One region of the Pseudomonas sp. P106(2024) genome, then DNA from elsewhere that is predicted to be linked to it. Evidence: riboswitches for the same ligand, from Rfam matches in the RefSeq annotation. Region 1 holds a riboswitch; each other region holds the start of a gene.
The links. A riboswitch is a leader RNA that binds a small molecule or an ion and turns the genes downstream of it on or off. The one in region 1 is predicted to bind cobalamin.
Positions count from the first base shown of each region.

Region 2: linked by a shared signal. The riboswitch ahead of AC25M7_RS03915 (TonB-dependent receptor plug domain-containing protein) and the one ahead of AC25M7_RS05385 (TonB-dependent receptor) in region 1 are both predicted to bind cobalamin.
Region 3: linked by a shared signal. The riboswitch ahead of cobO (cob(I)yrinic acid a,c-diamide adenosyltransferase) and the one ahead of AC25M7_RS05385 (TonB-dependent receptor) in region 1 are both predicted to bind cobalamin.

Region 1 covers NZ_JBLIYU010000002.1:392,714-396,687, reverse strand. Annotated here, with positions in the region: gene AC25M7_RS05390 (type 1 glutamine amidotransferase family protein) at 1-162, opposite strand, end outside; gene AC25M7_RS05385 (TonB-dependent receptor) at 253-2,379, opposite strand; cobalamin riboswitch at 2,487-2,691, opposite strand; gene AC25M7_RS05380 (outer membrane beta-barrel protein) at 2,852-3,598, shown strand; gene AC25M7_RS05375 (GNAT family N-acetyltransferase) at 3,658-3,974, opposite strand, start outside.
Region 2 covers NZ_JBLIYU010000002.1:85,030-89,003, forward strand. Annotated here, with positions in the region: gene AC25M7_RS03910 ((2Fe-2S) ferredoxin domain-containing protein) at 1-507, opposite strand, end outside; gene AC25M7_RS03915 (TonB-dependent receptor plug domain-containing protein) at 519-2,474, opposite strand; cobalamin riboswitch at 2,565-2,757, opposite strand; gene AC25M7_RS03920 (DUF2946 family protein) at 2,894-3,283, shown strand; gene AC25M7_RS03925 (TonB-dependent receptor) at 3,358-3,974, shown strand, end outside.
Region 3 covers NZ_JBLIYU010000003.1:54,216-58,189, forward strand. Annotated here, with positions in the region: gene hda (DnaA regulatory inactivator Hda) at 1-206, shown strand, start outside; gene AC25M7_RS06385 (C40 family peptidase) at 332-967, shown strand; gene AC25M7_RS06390 (C40 family peptidase) at 1,114-1,647, shown strand; gene AC25M7_RS06395 (hypothetical protein) at 1,701-2,279, opposite strand; cobalamin riboswitch at 2,430-2,648, shown strand; gene cobO (cob(I)yrinic acid a,c-diamide adenosyltransferase) at 2,762-3,373, shown strand; gene AC25M7_RS06405 (cobyrinic acid a,c-diamide synthase CobB) at 3,370-3,974, shown strand, end outside.

The sequences.
Region 1 (3,974 bases):
TGGCAGGCCGCGGGCGGCGCGGGCCTTGGTCGCGGCCCAGAAGACCGTCTGCGCGCCGGTGAGGTCGAGCAGGCCCATCTGCGGGTAGGCGAGGAACAGCAAGGTGCGCGGCTGATCCAGGGCGTGCACGGGTGGGGTGGGGATCGGCGGGATGTCGGTCATGGCACGCTGCTTGTGATGAAGGCGTAGGCCCTAGTCGAGCAGGTGGCACGGTGCTGATCAAGCACCGTGCGACGAACGCTGGAGTCCGCCTCAGAAGCGGTAGTCGACCGTGGCGAAATACGAGCGCGGCGTGCCCAGCAGCCATTGCTCGCCGCTGTAGCTGGACTGGGCGTACTGGCGGTCGAACAGGTTGTTCAACTGCAGGCCCAGGCGCACGTCGGGCAGCACCTGCCAGCCCAGGTTGGCATCGACCACGGTATAGCCCGGCACGCGCTGGTCGTTGGCCGCGCTGGCGCAGCGCTCATCCACGTAGCGCAGGCCGATGCCGGCATCCACGGTCTGGCCGAAACCTTTGCTCAGCCACAGGTTGGCGGTGCGTCGCGGCACGTCCTGCGGACGGTTGCCGGCGCGGTCGTGGACCGTGCCGTTGTCGCCTTCCTCGAGAAAATCATCGTACTTGGCCCGCACCAAAGCGGCATTGGCCGAGAGCTGCCACTGGTTGCCCAGCGCCAGTTCCAGGCTGGCCTCCAGGCCGTCGGAGGTCTGCTGGCCGGCCTGCTGGCTGTCGTGGGTGAGCGGGTTGTACACCGGCAGCTTCTTCTTGACGATGTGATAGGCCGCCAGCGTCCACTCGCCACGGGTATCCCAGAAACGTTGCTTGAGGCCTACCTCGGCCTGCTTCGCTTCGGTCAGTTCCAGGCGCTTGTCCGGGCGCTGGGTGAGCAGGTCGCCGACGCCGTCCTCGCTGGTCGAAAACTGCCCATACAGCGACAGGTCGTCGGTGACAGCGAACACCAGGCCGGCGCGCCAGTTGCCGCCCTGCAGGCTGCGGTCGCTGCGGCTGTTGTTGGCCAGGTCGTCGCGGTCGATGTGATTCTGGTCGCGGCGAATGCCGGTGACCAGTGCGAGGCGGTCGGTCAGCTGGGTGCGGTTTTCGGCGAACAGGGCGAAGGTGTCGACCTTGGACAGCGTTTGTGCGCGGGTTGGGCTGAGGCTATGGAAGCCGCCCGGAGCCGGATGCCACGGGTCGAGCGGGTCGCTGCCGCCATCGCGGTAGGGCGAGTTGCTGTCGACGTTGAAGCGGATGCGGTTGTACTCGGCGCCGACCACGGTTTTGCTGTCCAGGCCGAACAGGCCATGGTCGAAGGTGAAGCTCTGGCGATCGCCGAGCTGCTCCTGGTTATGGCGAATCTCGAGGAAGCTGCCGCGCTGGATCACGCCGTTGGCGGCGTCCCAGGTGTAGGACTCGGCATTGCGCCACTGGCGGCGGCTCTTGATGTAGTACAGCTGGTTGCTGGCACTGACGCGGTCGCTGAGGGTCCAGTCGGTGGTCAGGCGCGTCCACTCGTCGTGGTAGCGCTGCTCGTCGTTGCTGACGTTGTAGTTCTTGCGCCGCACGCTGCTGCGCAGGTGCCCATCGATCAGCGGGGTGCCGTAGTAGTTGGCCGGTTGCGCATCGCCGCGTTCGTGGGCGAGGGTAAAACTCAGGTCGTCGCTGGCATCGAAGCGCAGGGCGGCGCTCAGGGCCAGGCTGCGCGAGTCGGTGCGGTCGACCCAGCCGTTGCCGGCCTGCTGGTTGAGGGTCACGCGGTAGCTCAGGCGCTCGCTCAGGCTGCCGCCGCTGTCCAGGCCCAGCTGCTGGCGGTCCCAGGAGCCGTAGCCCAGACGCAGGTGGTTGCGGATCTCGCCAGCGAACGGCTGCTTCGGCACCACGTTGACCACCGCGCCGGTAGCGCCTTCGCCGTACAGCACCGAGGCGGGGCCGCGGATCACGTCGATGCGCTCGACCATCCACGGATCGACCGGGAAGGTCAGGGTGCCGGCACCGGCGTACAGGCGCGAGCCGTCGAACAGGGTCATCACCGAACTCTGCCCGGTGAAGCCGCGGGCCGACAGGCCGGTGCCGCCGTCGCCCGGCGTGCCGATGAAGGTAAGGCCCGGCGAGCGGGTCACGGCGTCCTGCACGGTGAGGTTGTTGCGCTGCTGGATCTGCGCCTCGGTCAGGCTGCTGGTGCTGGCCGGGGTGTCCAGGGCGCTGAGGTTCAGGCGCGAACCGGTCGGGGACGGGGTGGCCAGGTCGATGGCCTGTGGCTCGCGGGTGTCGGTGATTGCCGTGGAGGGCAGGGTGAAGGGCGTTACTTCATGATCGTCGGCCAGCGCCGGCAGGGACACGGCCAGGCAGGCCGCCAGGGTGTGAAGCTTGTTGATTCGGGACATGTCGTTCCACTGCTGCAGGAAGAGATGGATCCCGGTGGAAAACACGCAACGGTCAAGCGCACGCAGGCGCGCACGCGGATACCGGCCTGCGCCCGCCCACCGCGGGTTGCCAAGTAGCGCCTCAGGCCGGTCTCCGGGCTTGCGAGGGGCATGAAGCCTTCACCTTCCCATGCGTGCGCACAGTGGTCTGTCGAAGGATTCACTCGCTTACCGTTGCGGGGGCAGCGCCGGACTTGTCGTGACAACGACGCACCGGCTTCCCGTTTCACCCTGCGCACGGCGGCGCAGGACACCTGAAACTGGCGCGCATCTGACCATTGAACGGGCAGTGAGTCAATCGTTCGAGTGGGTGGGGAAACTGTGACGGACAGGGCGGTTTAGAGCGGTTTGCCAAATTTTTTCGAACTTTTGCCAAGCCCGTTGTCTCGAACCGGTCGTTCGCCATTCATTCACGTCATGGAGACTTTTGCGAATGTTTACCCGTAACCTGCTGCGCCACGCCTGCCTGCTTGCCCTGCTCGGTGCCCCTCTGGCTGCCACGGCGGCACCGAGTACCGACCCGCTGTTCACCCTCGGCTTGCTGGGGTCCTACGACAAGTTCAAGTTCGAGGGAGGAAGCGAATCGGACAAGGAACACATGGGCCAGGGCGGTGTGTTCGCCACGTTCGGCAACAAGATGACCGCCGAATCCGGGTTCATCTACCAGATCGGTGCCGAGGCCAAGTATGGCAAGAAGAACGACAACAAGCTCAAGGAAGCCCAGGCCGACCTCGACCTGGGCTGGCGCGCCGCACTGGATGCGCGCAACTTCGTCGACCTGACGGTGGGCGGCGGGTACAGCTGGACCCGCTTCGAGCCCGAGATCAACGATCTTGATACACGGCTGACCTACAAGTCGCCGTTCGCCAAGGCAGCGCTGGGCTACAACCACCAGTTCGACGCGTCGACCCTGCGCGTGGAGGTGGGCGCGCGCCACACCATTGATGGCCGCGCGCGGCTCAAAGTCGATGATTTCGGCAGCGACAGCGTCGACATGAAGGACCGCACCAACCCGTATGCGGAGGTCACGCTGCTGATGAACCAGCAGGGCGGCATGCCGGTGCAGGTGGGGGCGTACTACACCCGTACCGAATACAAGCTGGACGAGGATACGCCGGTGGCCGACAACACCAAGCTCAAGCGCGACGAGTTTGGGGTGAAGGTGGGGTTGGCGTTCTGATCGGTTGAGCCTGCGCTGATTCCGTCGCGGGGCAGGCCCGCGATGGATTCAGCTGCCTCTTATCGCCCGCGTCGGCGCGACACCCGCGCCTCGATGTTCTTGCGCCCGATCAGCAGCGCCGGTTTTTCCACGACCGGCTCATCGGCCAGCCACTTGTACATCACCAGGCAGTCCACCAGGCCCAATTCGGCATGGCGGTATGCCTTGGGCAGTCGCCCGACGGTCTCGAAACCGAGCTTGTGCCAAAGCGCCACGGCCACCTCGTTGCTCGCTACCACCGAGTTGAATTGCAGGGCCAGGAAGCCCTCCTGGCGCGCCAGCTTCTGCGAGTGCTCGCACATCAGCCTGGCCACGCCCCGGCCGCGTGCCTGTTCGC
Region 2 (3,974 bases), 310 kb from region 1:
CCGCCGGCGCAGGCGTTTCCACAACGGCAAGGCACCGCGCCGCACACAGCGCGGGCCGGTGCACAGGAACACTTGGCGGGCATGCTCGGGCACACGCGACCAGTCCGGATCGCTGGCCACCGCGTTGACCTGGTCGCACGGCAGGTGGCGGGTGTGCTCACCGATGCTGGCACAGGCCGCCCGCGCGTCCAGGCCGCGACGGCCCAAGGCCTGGGCCGTGACCCAGACACCGGCCCGACCTTGCGCCAGACGCCCCAGCTCATCGCGCAGCCAGTCAAGGTAGGCGCTGTCCGAGGTGGGTTCCAGGTCCACTACCAGCAAGCGCTCAACACCCTGGTCAAGGGCCTCGCGGATAACCACCCACAGCCCATCGAAGCCCTCCAGGGTATCTACGATATCCCGGCCCGCCTCGCGGCCACGCAGGTCGCGGACCTCGGCGCCAAAGGTTTCGGCCGCAGAGCCAACGCCCAGGCCAGGGCCGACGAACAACACGCGCTGGTAGTCCATGCTCACGCCCCTCAGAAGGTGTAGGTGTACCGCAGTTCGCTGGTGAACGGCCGTCCGAGATTGTCGACGTTACTCGCCCGGCTGGTGACATAGTCGCGGTCGAACAGGTTCTCCACCAGCAGGCTCAACCGGTGCTGGCGGGCACCGTCCAGGTAGCGGTAGGCATCGACGTCGACCACCGAGTAATGGCCGTACTCGACGCCCTTGGAGCTGACCACATCGCGAATGTAGCGAATGGCCCCTCCGGCACCCCACATGCGGTCCACCGATTCGTAGCCGAGCCGCGAGCGGGCGAAAAAACTCGGCACGTCGTTGATCGTCGCCCCGGTGCGCGACTCGGTGAGGTTACGGGTCATGTCTGCCTGCAGGCTCCATTGGTCGTCGAGCTGGATACGTGCATCGGCCTCGAAACCCCGCATCTGCACCTGGCCCTGGCCGTTCACCCACTGGCTGCCGTCCAGGGTGATCAGGTCGGTGATCTTGCGCCGGAACACGGTGACGCTGGCGCTGAATTCGCGCGCCAGCAGCAGGCCGTGGTAGTCCAGGCCAAGCTCGGCGTTGCGGCTCTTCTCGGGCTTGAGGTCGCGGTTGCCGATCTCGTCGCCGGGCTCGTTGACGAACAGCTGCTCGGCGTTGGGCAGCTTGTAGGCGCTGCCGTACTGGCCACGCAGTTGCCAGTTGTCGTTCAGGTCGTACAGCGAGGCAAGCATGCCGACGGTGGCGCTGTCGCCGCCGCTCATGGCCTCGTGGCGCACGCCAAGGCTCGGGTGCCAGTCCGGCAAGGCCTCGATCCTGGGCCGCAGCTGGGCATACAGCGCATTGGCCTGGGCCTTGTTGTCGTCGATCACCAGCACATCGTCCTGGCCCTTGAACCACTGGTTGTCGGAACCGAACACCAGCACATGGCCGCCGTCGAGTTCGGCCTTGCCCTCGGCCTGCACGCCCCAGTCGGTGAAACCCCAGTAGTCGTTGTGGTTGACCACGTTACGGCTGCCATCGTCACGGTTGTTGATGCGGGTGTAGCGGGTGTCCCAATCGTTGACGTGGCCCTTGATGAAGTAGCTCAGGCGCTCGTTGAGGCGCTGCTCGAAGGTCGCCGTGGCGATCTGCTGCACGCGGTCGTTGGTGGTCTTGTAGTTGTTCACTGGCCGGGCGAAATCAAGGTTGGCGTCGGTGTACTGGTAGAACAGTTCCAGCCGCGCATCGTCGCCGAAGGCCTGGACCGCCTTGCCGCCGAAGGTGGTCACCTCGTAACCGCGTTTCTTGTCGCTGACGTTGCCGCTGTAGTCGCGGTTGCGAAACGGCTGGTAGCCATCAGAGACGTTGTGGCTGACATAGGCCAGCAGGCCCAGGTCGCCGAAGCCGTTACTGAAGATCCGCTCGACGCGGGCGTCCTTGCTGCTGCCGGCGAAGCTGTCCAGGCCCAGGTTGACCTCACCCGAAGCCTCGCGGCTCTGCGGGCTGCGGGTGACGATATTGATCACCCCGGCCACCGCCTGGGTACCGAATAACAGGCTCTGGCCGCCCTTGAGCACCTCGATGCGCTCCACCGCGTTGGCCGGCAGGGTGTCCAGGTACAGGCCGCCGTACAGGCGGTTGTTCAAGCGCACGCCGTCGAGCAGGATCAGGGTGTCGTCGTTACGCCCGCCGAGCAGCGAATAGGTGCCGTAGTCGAACGGGCCGTTCTTCGGCGCGACGTAGAAGCCGGGGATGAACATCTGCATCACCCGGGTGATGTCGGCGCCGGGGCCGGCGCGCTCGATCTGCTCACGGCTGACGATCTCGACCTTGCTGCCGTACTGGGCCATGGCGGCGACGTTGGTCGACTCCACCGACGGCGCGACGACGATCTGCTGGTCGAGGACCAGGGGCGTGTTTTCGGCCAGTGCCAGGGGGCTGGCCAGGCATCCCAGAAGCAGGGTCCGGGCCTTGGGGGATAAACGTCGGGAGTGAATCACAGCAATCATGCTCTTCTCGAAAGTGACTTTCGCAGAAGCACGCAGGAGCACGGATCGCGCACACGCCAATACCGGCCCATGCCCGCCCACCGCAGGAGTTTGCCTACCACATTCCAGGCCGGTCTCCGGGCTCGCAAGACTAGACGCCTTCACCTTCCCATGGCGCATTGGCCACAGTGGTCTGTCGAAGGCATCACTTGCATACCGTTGCGGGGGCAGCACCGGACTCGTACCGGTTTCCCGTTTAACCCCATGCGCGGCGGCATGGGACACCTGAAATCGGTCGGCATCTGAACACCTGGGGCCCAGAGGCGTCAAGCCAGGCAGGCGTATCGTTTCGAATGCTTTTTATCGCAGGAACACTCTAGGCAGATGTGTCAAAAGTTGTAGAATCCGCACGCCCAACCCATTCCCTTCGAGCTTTGCCGATGAAGCTGGCCCGCCACACACGATCGCAAGTCGCCTGGGTGCTGTATTTCAGCATCTTGTTCGGCTCGTTGCTGTGCGCCATGGGCCATGGACAGATGGCAGGCTTGCGCCTGGCCGGCCTGGATGACGCCGCCTGGTGCGCGGCCGACAGCAGCGGCGTGTTCAAGGGCGACCAGGACATCACCGACCCGGTGCTGCCTGCCGGCGGCGACTGCGTGATCGCCAGCCTGTTCAGCGCCACCCTGCTGGCGGTGTTCTTCGGCCTGCTGGCCTTGCTCGCCGGGGAGTCGAGCAAACCCTTACCCAGACAACCCGCGCCGCCCCTGCCCAAGCAGCGCTGGCCCCTGGTCAATCCGCGCGCCTCCCCCGCTTCGCTTCTCGCGTTCTGACATCGCCACGCCCAAGTACTACTGCCTGATCGGCAGCGGGCGTGCGCCCACCGATTTCAGCCAGGAAGCCTTGCATGTTCCGCATGACCACTTTGGCGCTGCTCGTAGGCAGCGCAACCTGCGCCTGGGCGCAGGATGACACCCTGACCCTGCCCGCCAGCAACGTCACGGCCACCGCCGACCAACCCAAAGAAGCCACCACGCTCGATCTTGACCGCCCCATCGAAAGCGGCTCGCGGCTGAACCTCAGCGCCCGCGAAAACCCCGCCTCAGTCAGCGTTGCCGACCGCAAGACCATGGAGCGCATCGGCGCGCGCAACTTCCAGGACGCCGCCAACGCCCTGCCCGGGGTCAACGCCTCGGCACCGCCCGGCTGGGGCGGCTACGTGTCTTACCGTGGTTTCAACGGCGCCCAGATCAGCCAGTTGTTCAACGGCATCAACCTGCAGTACGGCGCCACGGCGCGCCCGGTTGGCGCGTGGATCTACGACCGCGTCGAACTGCTCGGCGGCCCCTCGTCGTTCCTCAACGGCAGTGGCGCGGTCGGCGGCAGCCTGAACATGATCACCAAACTGGCCAACCGCGATGAGGACAGTTTCGAAGGCCGCGTCAGCTACGGCCGCTACGACACCCTGGAAACCTCGGTCGGCTTCAACAAGGCGCTCAACAGCGGCGACGGCCCGCGCCACTA
Region 3 (3,974 bases), on a different contig from region 1:
CCGATGAGGACAAGCTGCGCGCCCTGCAACTGCGTGCCTCGCGCCGTGGCCTGCACCTGACCGACGAGGTCGGCCACTTCATCCTCACCCGCGGTACGCGCAGCATGAGCGCGTTGTTCGACCTCCTCGAACGCCTCGACCAGGCCTCCCTGCAGGCCCAGCGCAAGCTGACCATCCCGTTCCTCAAGGAAACCCTCGGCTGGTAGCCCTGAGAACACGGTGCCAGAGCATCAAAACGGAAAAGTCACATCTTTTTCGATAAAATTTGCAAATGGGTCCGATAGAAGGCATAGTTTCCCCCTTCTAAAGGACTACAGACACGGTCGTGCCCATGCTGAAGCGCTTCGCACCCCTCGTGCCACTTGCACTTGTCACCCTTCTTTACGGCTGTGCCTCCACCGGCCCGGTCGCACCCTCGCAGGACCACCGCGTGGCCGCCGAGCAATCGGTCAAGGCCAAGGCTTCCGCCTCTTCCGTATTCACCGAGGAAGAGCTGGCCAGCGAAGACGACCTGGACGCCTTCTCCAGCAACGGCAAGCCATACCAGCTGCCTGTGCTGGCCGACAGCATTCTCGAACGCGGCATGGCCCTGATCGGCACCCGCTACCGCTTCGGCGGCACCTCCGAGAAGTCCGGCTTCGACTGCAGCGGTTTCATCGGCTACCTGTTCCGCGAAGAGGCGGGCATGAACCTGCCGCGCTCGACCCGCGAGATGATCAACGTCGACGCGCCCAAGGTCGCCCGTAACAAGCTCAAGCCCGGCGACCTGCTGTTCTTCAGCACCAACGGCCGTGGCCGCGTGAGCCATGCCGGCATCTACCTGGGTGACAACCAGTTCATCCACTCCAGCAGCCGCCGCAGCGGTGGTGTGCGTATCGACAGCCTGGGCGATCGCTATTGGAGCAAGACCTTCATCGAGGCCAAACGCGCGCTCGCCATGGCGCCGACCACGATCTCGCGCAATTGATTTGATATCAAAATGCTGTAACCTCGCACGGCGGCGTAGCTGAAAAGCTCGCCGCCGTGCGCATTTACAGAAAGCGTCTAATCTAAATTCTCAACTCTTTTTACCTTCGGCCGTGGCCGTCGGATTTTCGACAGGACGTTCGCATCATGGCGATGTTGGCGCGCTTCGCATTCTTTTCCCTGGTGGCCCTGCTTGCGGCCTGCTCCAGCCGTGCACCTGCGCCGGCGCCCACGCCCAAACAGCCGATGGTGTTCAATCAGGCGCCTTCGTCACCTGCGGCTGACGATGTATTGTTTCGCGCCATCGGCCTGGTGGGCACACCGTATCGCTGGGGTGGCAATACACCGGATGCCGGGTTCGATTGCAGCGGCCTGATCGGCTATGTCTACCGTGATGCGGCGGGTATCAGTCTGCCACGCTCGACCCGCGAGATGATCGTCATGCGCGCGCCAAATGTGGATATCAATTCGCTGCAGTCGGGTGATCTGGTGTTCTTTGCCACCAGCGGCGGGTCGCAGGTCAGCCATGCCGGCATCTACGTCGGTGAGGGGCGCTTCGTGCATGCACCGTCGACGGGCGGCACCGTGCGCCTGGACTACCTGTCCAACAGCTACTGGGCCAAGGCCTACCTCCAGGCCAAACGGGTGCTGCCGCCGGGGCATCTGGCGCAGAATCCCTGATACCTACCGGCGCGGGCAGGGTATGAACTTGGTCCAGTATTGCCTGGCTGGCATCAAGCCTGTTTGAGCAGAAGCGCCACTCCGGGATAGTACTGCCCCAGTTCGTTGTGCAGCTTGCGGTAGGCATACGGGAAGTACCAGGCAAGCGCACAGGCCGTGTGCTTCTGCAGATCGTCCACCAGGTCCTGCAGTTCCTCGGGGCTGGCATGCTGGCCGGCCTTCCAAGGTGTGACGAACAGTGCCCCGGCCTTGAGTTGGCTGCCATAGGCGATCGGCTTGGCCAGGGCGGCGGTTTCCTGCAGGGCCGCTGTCAGGTCGAGGCGAGCGATGCGCGGCCAGCGCTGGCCGGCGTGCAGGTACAGCGACTCCTCGGCGCTGCTGATCGACAGGTCGCAGCGCCCGTCGCGCTCGCCCTCGTCGCGCTGTTTCTTGCTCATGTGCCGTTCCAGCGCCACCAACTCACCCTGCCAGGCGGCAGCGGCGAGCAGGCCGACGTTGCTGGCTGTGCCGTGCCAGTAGGGCGCCTCGTTGTCGCCCTGCAACTGGTTGAAGCGGTCGATGCAGTCGACCCAGCGCTCGAGGGCCGGGCGCAGGAACTCCAGGCGCGGGTTGTTGATCATCAGGCCTTGCATGCTGCGCTCTCCTTGTCATTGTGATCCGGGTCGGCCGAGTGATGGCTATGTGATATCGCTGCTCTGAGTGTGGCACAAGCTGTTGAATCGGCCATTGATCCAGGCCAGATCGGCCCTCGCTCGATTGACGCTCCCGGTGCAACCCTCTAACCTTCGCGGCGTGCTTCAGGTGCCCCGCGAGCTGCGGTTCGGCAGGGTGAAACTGGGAAGCCGGTGGGCGCCAGTAGGCGCGAGTCCGGCGCTGCCCCCGCAACGGTAGATGAGTCGACGGCTACGCAAGGCCACTGGATGTCCATGTCCGGGAAGGCGCGTAGCCAGGGCCTGCGCCCGCTCATGAGCCCGGAGACCGGCCTGTCACTGCCAAACGGCATCACGGAGGGTGATGCGCGGTGCGATGTGGCCCTCGCCATGCCTCCTGCGCGCTCCTCGTCTGCCTGCCTTTTACCTGTCGCCGCCGCTGCGACAGCCTGCGGAGACCCCTGATGAGCGAATCCATCGAACGCGACGAACGTCACCTGGCGCGCATGCAGCGCAAGAAGGCGATCATCGACGAGCGCATCGCCAATTCCCCCAATGAATGCGGCCTGCTGCTGGTGCTGACCGGCAACGGCAAGGGCAAGAGCAGCTCGGCCTTCGGCATGCTTGCCCGCGCCCTTGGCCATGGCATGCAGTGCGGCGTGGTGCAGTTCATCAAAGGCCGCAACAGCACCGGCGAGGAGCTGTTTTTCCGCCGATTTCCCGAGCAGGTGCGTTATCACGTGATGGGCGAGGGTTTTACCTGGGAAACCCAAGACCGCCAGCGCGACACCGCCGCTGCCGAGGCCGCCTGGGCGGTGTCGCGGCAGTTGCTGCAGGACCCCTCTATCCAGTTCGTCGTGCTCGATGAGCTGAACATCGCCCTCAAGCACGGCTACCTGGACCTCGACCAGGTGCTATCGGATATCCAGGCGCGTCCGCCGATGCAGCATGTGATCGTCACGGGGCGCGCTGCCAAGCCGGAGATGATCGAACTGGCTGACACCGTCACCGAGATGGGCATGCTCAAGCACGCCTTCCAGGCCGGTATCCGCGCGCAGAAGGGCGTCGAACTGTGAGTGAGTCGCGCCAGTGTCCCGCCGTGCTGATCGCGGCCCCGGCCTCGGGCCAGGGCAAGACCACGGTCACTGCCGCCCTGGCCCGCCTGCACCGCAACCTCGGGCGCACGGTGCGGGTGTTCAAGTGCGGGCCTGACTTTCTCGACCCGATGATCCTCGAGCGCGCCAGCGGTGCCCCGGTCTACCAGCTCGACCTGTGGATGATCGGCGCCGAGGAGAGTCGCCGCCTGTTGTGGGAAGCGGCGGGCGAGGCCGACCTGATCCTGATCGAGGGCGTGATGGGCCTGTTCGACGGCACGCCGTCGAGCGCCGACCTGGCGCGCCACTTCGGCGTGCCGGTGTTGGCGGTGATCGACGGCACGGCCATGGCCCAGACCTTTGGTGCCTTGGCTCTAGGCCTGGCGCGCTACCAGCCCGACCTGCCGTTCGCCGGGGTGCTGGCCAACCGGGTCGGCAGCCTGCGTCATGCGCAACTGCTCGAAGGCAGCCTGACCGAAGGCCTGCGCTGGTACGGCGGGTTGTCCCGCGAGCGCGGCATCGAACTGCCCAGCCGTCACCTTGGCCTGGTCCAGGCCAGCGAGTTGAACGACCTGGATGCACG